DNA from 2 places in the Pseudoclavibacter sp. JSM 162008 genome. Region 2 is predicted to be linked to the other one. Evidence: predicted binding sites of a transcription regulator. Region 2 holds the regulator's gene; the other holds the start of a gene.

Region 1 (3,402 bases), on a different contig from region 2:
CAGAGCTGCAAGCTCGTCATCCGGGACGCCGTGACGGGCGAGCTCATCCGCCAGGGTCGCGCGTCGCACGCCCCCGGCACGGAGGTGGACCCGGAGAACTGGTGGGCCGCCGTCCAGGACGCGACCGCAGCGGCTGGCGGGCTCGAGGACGTCGCAGCGCTGTCCGTCGCCGGCCAGCAGCACGGCATGGTCGCGCTCGACACCGATGGCCACATCGTGCGCGACGCGCTGCTCTGGAACGACACGCGCAGCGCGGCTGCCGCCCGTGACCTCATCGCGGAGTTCGGGCAGGAGACGCTCGTCGAGCGCACGGGCCTCGTACCGGTCGCCTCCTTCACCATCACGAAGCTCCGCTGGCTTCGGGATGCCGAGCCACAGAACGCGGCGCGTGTCGCCGCCGTCGCACTCCCCCACGACTGGCTCACGTGGCGGCTCCTCGGCTACGGCCCCGCCGACGAGAGCCCCCTCGGCCCCGACCTGACGAAGCTCACGACCGACCGCTCCGACGCTTCCGGAACCGGCTACTGGTCACCGTTCACCGGCGACTACGACCGCGAGCTGCTCGTCGCGGCGCTCGGCCACGACGTCATCCTCCCGCGCGTGCTCGGCCCGTCCGAGGTCGCCGGCAAGACCCCGGCTGGCGTGCTCGTCGCCGCGGGAGCCGGTGACAACGCGGGTGCCGCGCTCGGTCTCAACGCCCGTGCCGGCGACGTGGTCGTCTCCATCGGCACCTCCGGCACCGTGTTCTCGGTCGCCGAGCGGCCGGTTGTCGACCCGAACGGCGGTCTTGCGGGATTCGCCGACGCGACGGGCGAGTTCCTCCCCCTGTCCGCCACGCTGAACGCGGCGCGCGTCATCGACACGACCGCAACCGTGCTCGGCGTGGACCACGCAGAGTTCGGCCGGCTGGCCGCGTCCGCCCCCGTGGGCTCCGGCGGGCTCGCGTTCGTGCCGTACCTCGACGGCGAACGCACTCCTGACCTGCCGGACGCGACAGCATCCCTGCTCGGCATGACGCGTGGATCCTTCACACGCGAGAACCTCGCCCGCGCCGCGGTCGAGGGCATGCTCGGCAGCCTCGCACAGGCCCTCGATGCGCACCGCGCGCTCGGCGTCGACGCGAAGCGCGTCATGCTCATCGGCGGCGCCGCTCTGAGCGAGGGCGTGCGCGCCGTCGCCCCGACCCTCTTCGAGGTTCCCGTCGAGATCCCCGCGCCCGGCGAGTACGTCGCCGACGGCGCAGCCCGCCAGGCCGCCTGGATCGCGACCGGCAGCCGCCCCGACTGGCCCGTCGAGACCATCGCCCACCTGGAGCCGGCGCCTGATGCGGCGCTTCGAGCCCGGTTCGCGGCGGCCGCGGAACTCGCGCGGGACTCCGAGGAGTCAGGCAAGGGCCTGCGTTCCGTCTGAGACATCGCGAAGGGGGCAGTGTGAGATCGCACTGCCCCCCTTCTGCTGCGTCGCCTGTCGGCTACGCCTGGATGGTCTCGACCTTCGTGCCGGTCTCGATCTCGATCTTGCGCGGTTTCGCGCGCTCGCTGACGGGAACCGTCACGGTCAGCACGCCGTGCTCGTAGCTCGCGGCGATGCGCTCGGTGTCGAGGCCCTGGCCGAGCGTGAACTGGCGCAGGTAGCTGCCGCCGTTGCGCTCACGCACGAGCCACTTGGCACCCTCGGCGTTCACGGTGCTGCGCTCGGCGCGGATCGTGAGCTGCTGGCCGTCGAGGTCGACGTCGATCGAGCTGGGGTCGATGCCGGGCAGGTCGGCGGTGAGGATGTAGTGGTCGGCCTCACGGTAGAGGTCGATGGGCATCGAACGCGGACTGTTCGGCGCTCCCTGGAAAAGTCGTTCCATCTCCTGGAACGGATCGAAGACGCGTGCCATGTCGTTTTCCCTTCCTTGTACGCACTCTCACGATCGTGAGCGACTGCGGTGAAATTGAGTCGACTGGTGTCAACTTCCTTGCTCAGAAAATTAGCACTCGACCAGGCCGAGTGCCAGAAAGTTTGCTGAAAACCGCGTCAGCCGTGGGCGAACGACCCCCGTCAGTGGAAGCGGTGGTCCTGCACGGTCATGCGCGCGCCATGCTTCGGGCGCGGGTTGCCAGCCAGCTTGATGAGGCGCACGACCCGCTCGCGATGCCCCCGCCACGGCTCGAGCAGCTCCCGCATGCCGTCGTCGTCGACGTCGCAGCCCGCGAGCGCCCACCCCACCATGTTGGGGATGTGGTAGTCGCTGAAGCTCGGCGCGTCCGGGTCACCGTGCGAGCGCTGCACGGTCTCGTTTGCCGTCCACACGCCGACGCCGACGATCGAGCGGAGGCGGCGCAGTGGCTCCTCCGACCCGGTTGGCAGGCTCGCCGTGCGCTCCAGCGCCGACGCGACCGTCGCGGAGCGGATGACGGTACCCGTCCGGGAGTGATCGACGCCCGCCCGATGCCAGTCCCAGCTCGGGATGCGCCGCCACTGCTCCGGTGTGAGCGGAAGCCGCAGGTGGCGCGGCACAAGGCCGGCCGGGCCGGGCGCGGCATCCGCGTAGTCGCGGTGCAGGATGTCCCACGCTCGATGCGCCTCGAGGCCCGTGATCTTCTGCTCGATGATGGCGGCACTGAGCGCCTCGAAGACCGCCCCCGACTTCGGGAGCCGGAGCCCCTCGTTGCGACGCCGCACATCCGCCAGCTCGGGGAGCGCCTCGAGGCGCAGCTCGCTCCAGTCGTCATCGCGACCAAGGAGGACCGGGGCTTCGTCGACCGCGATCTCCGCGGCCTCGCCCCACGACACGATGCGGACCCCGTCCCGCGCCTGCCGGAAGACGGTCGTCGCCCCGCCCGCGAGCGCGTGCGACGTGCGCCACACGTCCCTCGAGACCGGGTGCATCCAGCAGGTCGGGTCGCGCCGGCCCCGCATGAGCGGCGACAGGGTCTGCACGACATCGACCGGCAGCGCCGGCCGATAGAGCGTCATGACCCGATCTGGCATGCGGCAAGGGTACGCAGACCCACCGACATCCGCGCCCCCTCGACGCTCGGAGCCCCGCCGCTCACCTAAAATCGACCGCATGGCTGTCCCCAAGATCGTGCTCTACTACGCCTTCGCGCCCCTCGCCGATCCGGAGGCGATCCGCCTCTGGCAGCGAGACCTCGCGGCGTCGCTGGGGCTGCGCGGGCGCATCCTGATCTCGAAGGACGGCATCAACGGCACCCTCGGCGGGGAGCTCGACGCGCTCAAGCGGTACGTGCGCACCACCCGCGAGTACGCGGCATTCAAGGACGCCGACTACAAGTGGTCGGAGGGCACCGGCCTCGATGAGAACGGACAGAGCCTCGACTTCCCGCGCCTCAGCGTCAAGGTGCGGGACGAGATCGTGAGCTTCGGGGCGCCCGGGGAACTGGAGGTCGACGA
Region 2 (3,402 bases):
GGCAGTCGAGCGCCTCGGCCTCACCGCATACGGCGAGGCCGGCGAGGCCTTCGACCCGCAGCGCTACGAGGCGATCGCGCAGCTGCCGAACCCGAGCGTCACGACCGACACCATCGCCGATGTTGTCGAGCGCGGCTACACGGTCGGCGACCGCGTGGTCCGCGTCGCGAAGGCAGCGGTGTTCGTACCCGCTTCGTAAGCACCGCGATCGGCGCACCCGCACCGATCGAACACGGGAGGGGGCACCGCAGACGCGGGCCCCCTCTCGTGTTCATCCAGAAGACATGCTCATTCCTAGGAACAGAAGGACCATATGGCCAGTCAGGATTGGTTTGACAAGGACTTCTACGCGGTGCTCGGCGTATCGAAGGACGTAGACGAAAAAGACCTCAAGAAGCAGTACCGGAAGCTCGCGCGTCAGTACCACCCTGACTCGCACCCGGGAGACACCGCTGCTGAGGCGAAGTTCAAGGAGATCTCCGAGGCCTACTCGGTGATCTCCGACCCAGAGCACCGCGCAGAGTACGACCAGATGCGCGCGATGGGCTCCGGCGCCCGCTTCCAGCAGGGCCCAGGCGGCCCCGGAGGCGCGGGCTTCGAGGACGTGTTCGGCGGGATGTTCAACGGCGGCGGTGCGCGCCGAGGCGCGTCGAATGCGGACTTCGAGGACCTCCTCGGCTCCATGTTCGGCGGAGGTGGCGGCGGATTCGGCGCCGGCAGCTTCGGCGGCGGCGCAGGTCGCCCCGCCGGGTTCCAGACCGGACCGCAGAAGGGCCGCGACCAGAGCGCATCCACGACCCTCGGTTTCATGACCGCCATCAAGGGCGACACCGTGGAGCTGCAGGGGCAGGACGGACGCGTAGTGAAGGTGCGCGTTCCGGCCGGCGTCGAGGACGGGCAGAAGATCCGACTCCGCGGCAAGGGCGGCCAGAGCCCCAACGGCGGCGAAGCGGGAGACCTGATCCTCACGGTGACGGTGCGCCCGGACCCCGTCTTCACCCGCTCGGGCCTCAACCTTGAGGTCACCGTGCCCGTCTCCTTCGCGGAGGCAGTGCTCGGCGCGACCATCGAGGTACCCACGGTCGACGGCGGCACCGTGCGCGTGAAGGTCGCGCCCGGCACCCCGAACGGCAAGACGCTGCGCGTCAAAGGCCGCGGCATCGAGACGAAGAAGGGCAAGGGCGATCTGCTCGTGCACCTGGAGGTCGCGGTCCCGAACCATCTCTCAAGCGCGCAAGAGAAGGCCCTCGCTGACTTCGTCGCCGCATCCGGTGACGAGAGCCCGCGCGAGGATCTCCTCCGCCTCGCCCGCCAAGGCAGGTAGGGGCGCTCATGGCACTCCCTTCCGACCTCGACGAGGACGCCCCGATCTTCGCGATCGCCATGGCCGCCGAGCTCGCGAACATGCACCCGCAGACCCTGCGGCAATACGACCGGATGGGTCTGGTCACGCCGCAGCGTACGGCGGGCCGCGTGCGGCGCTATTCGCTGCGCGACGTGGCGCAGCTGCGGGAGATCGCGGTGCTCTCGAACGAGGGCGTGAGCTTGGAGGGCATCGCCCGCGTGCTCGAGTTGCAGCGCGAGGTGCTCGGGCTGCGCCGTCGCGTACGCGCGCTCGAGGCGGAGCTTGCCGACGAGCGACTCACGAGGCTTGGCGGTCGCGTCTTCGCGGCTGGCGAGCGCGGCGACGTCGTGCCGCTCGCGCACGGGCGCCGCATGGCCCGTCGCACGGAGGTCGTCGTGTGGCGGCCGGCCCGAGTCCACGAGGCGGAGTCTGACGTCGAGGCGGACCGCCCGCGCACGGTGCGCAGGCGCCGGCCCACCGCGAAGAAGCCCGCGAGCGACTAACGCGCGTCGAGGCTGCGGCTGCGGACTCTCTGCCGCCGCCGCCGCCGCTGCCGCTGCCGCCGCTGCTGACTCTGCGGTTGCTGCCGCTACCGCCGCCGAACTCCAGAAAGTTGTGGCCCGATGTCGTTCCCGTTCGCGGGAACGACACCGGGCCACAACTCTGTCCCCTGCGGGATGGGGCGTCCTCTGGGGGGGATGGGGCTGTGGCCTCAGGTGCAGGGCGGTGTCGGCGGCGTCATTGGCATCCCTGGCGGGTGTGCTTCGCGTGCATCCGAGGCGGCGCAGAGTTGTGGCGAGATGCCGTTGTGAAGTGGCGCAACAGCACAAAACCACAACTTCTGGGGCGGTCGCTGTGGTGGATGCGGGGCGGTCGCGGTGGTGGATGCGGGGCGGTTGCGGTCGCGGTGGTGGATGCGGGACGGCTGCGCTACCGGGGGCGGGCGCTCGCGGCTTCAGGCGCCCGCGGTCAGGCGTTGCGTGCCGAGCACGGAGAGCAGCTGCAGCTTGTCGTAGTTCTGGGTGCCTGGTGTCGCCGTGAGAACCAAGAGCGTCTGGCCCTGCATGGGGTCGACGAGGAACTGGCACTGCACGGTGATCATCCCGGTCTCGGGATGCTGCACCCGCTTCTCGAGTTCGTGCGTCGCGTTGATCTCGTGGTCGGCCCAGATCTCGGCGAACTCCGGGCTCTCGACGAGGAGCGCGTCCACGACCCGCTGCGCGCGCGAGCCCGGACCCTGTTGGGCCGCGAAGCTGCGCGCATCCGCGGCGAAGGCCCGGCCCAGCTTCTTGTGGTCGTCATCTGGGTAGACGTCGCGGGCGCCCGGGTCGGTGAACCAGCGGTAGACGACGCTGCGGGCGTTGCCGGTGAAGCGGGTCTCGTCGCCGAACAGCGCCCGCGCCGCTGGCGTCTGCACGAGCGTCTCGCCCATGGCCGTCATGACCTGGGCTGGGGTGTCGGCGAGCCGGTCGAGGATGCGCATGAGCCCCGGCGCGACGTGCTCGCCGCGGATCGTGCGCTTCGGCGGCTGGTGGCCGGCGAGGTGGAAGAGGTGGTCGCGCTCCGCCACGGTGAGTCGCAGACCGCGGGCGATCGCGGCGAGCATCTGCTCGGACGGCTGCGGGCCGCGGCTCTGCTCGAGTCGGCTGTAGTAGTCGACCGACATGTCGCTGAGCGCCGCGACCTCCTCGCGCCGCAGGCCCGCCGTCCGGCGGCGCGGCCCCTTCGTCAGGCCGACGTCGTCCGGCTGCAGCGCCTCGCGGCGACTGCGGAGGAAGTCGGCAAGCTGGGCTCTGTCCATGACGCGAGGCTAGCGGGCCGCGTGCTCGGCGACGAACTGCTCGGACAGCTCCCACAGGCGGCGCGCATCCGCTTCGCTCGTGACTCGCGAGTAGAGCTTCTGCTCGGCGGGGCGGCCGCCGATGTGGCCTGGGCCCTTCGGCCCGTAGAGGTGGCCGCCCTTCGCGTCTGGGCTCGTCGCGGCGAGGATCGCGGGGAGCGCGGCGCTCTGTGGGGTGCCGGCGACGCCGATGCGCGAGAGCACGCGGATGACCTTG

What was found. Region 2 encodes HspR, which represses chaperone genes until heat shock. Its sites were predicted from a motif close to AAGTTGAGTCNNNNNGACTCAACTT; they were not measured.
Region 1: the regulator HspR is predicted to act here: its motif matches at 1,937-1,961, upstream of ABVF28_RS05765 (Hsp20/alpha crystallin family protein).

What each region holds. Positions count from the first base shown of each region.
Region 1 covers NZ_JBEWYX010000005.1:82,126-85,527, reverse strand. Annotated here, with positions in the region: gene ABVF28_RS05770 (xylulokinase) at 1-1,410, shown strand, start outside; gene ABVF28_RS05765 (Hsp20/alpha crystallin family protein) at 1,472-1,885, opposite strand; gene ABVF28_RS05760 (DNA-3-methyladenine glycosylase) at 2,047-2,979, opposite strand; gene ABVF28_RS05755 (rhodanese-related sulfurtransferase) at 3,059-3,402, shown strand, end outside.
Region 2 covers NZ_JBEWYX010000006.1:136,016-139,417, forward strand. Annotated here, with positions in the region: gene ABVF28_RS07090 (nucleotide exchange factor GrpE) at 1-199, shown strand, start outside; gene ABVF28_RS07095 (DnaJ C-terminal domain-containing protein) at 314-1,324, shown strand; gene ABVF28_RS07100 (heat shock protein transcriptional repressor HspR) at 1,333-1,848, shown strand; gene ABVF28_RS07105 (helix-turn-helix transcriptional regulator) at 2,301-3,146, opposite strand; gene ABVF28_RS07110 (SDR family oxidoreductase) at 3,156-3,402, opposite strand, start outside.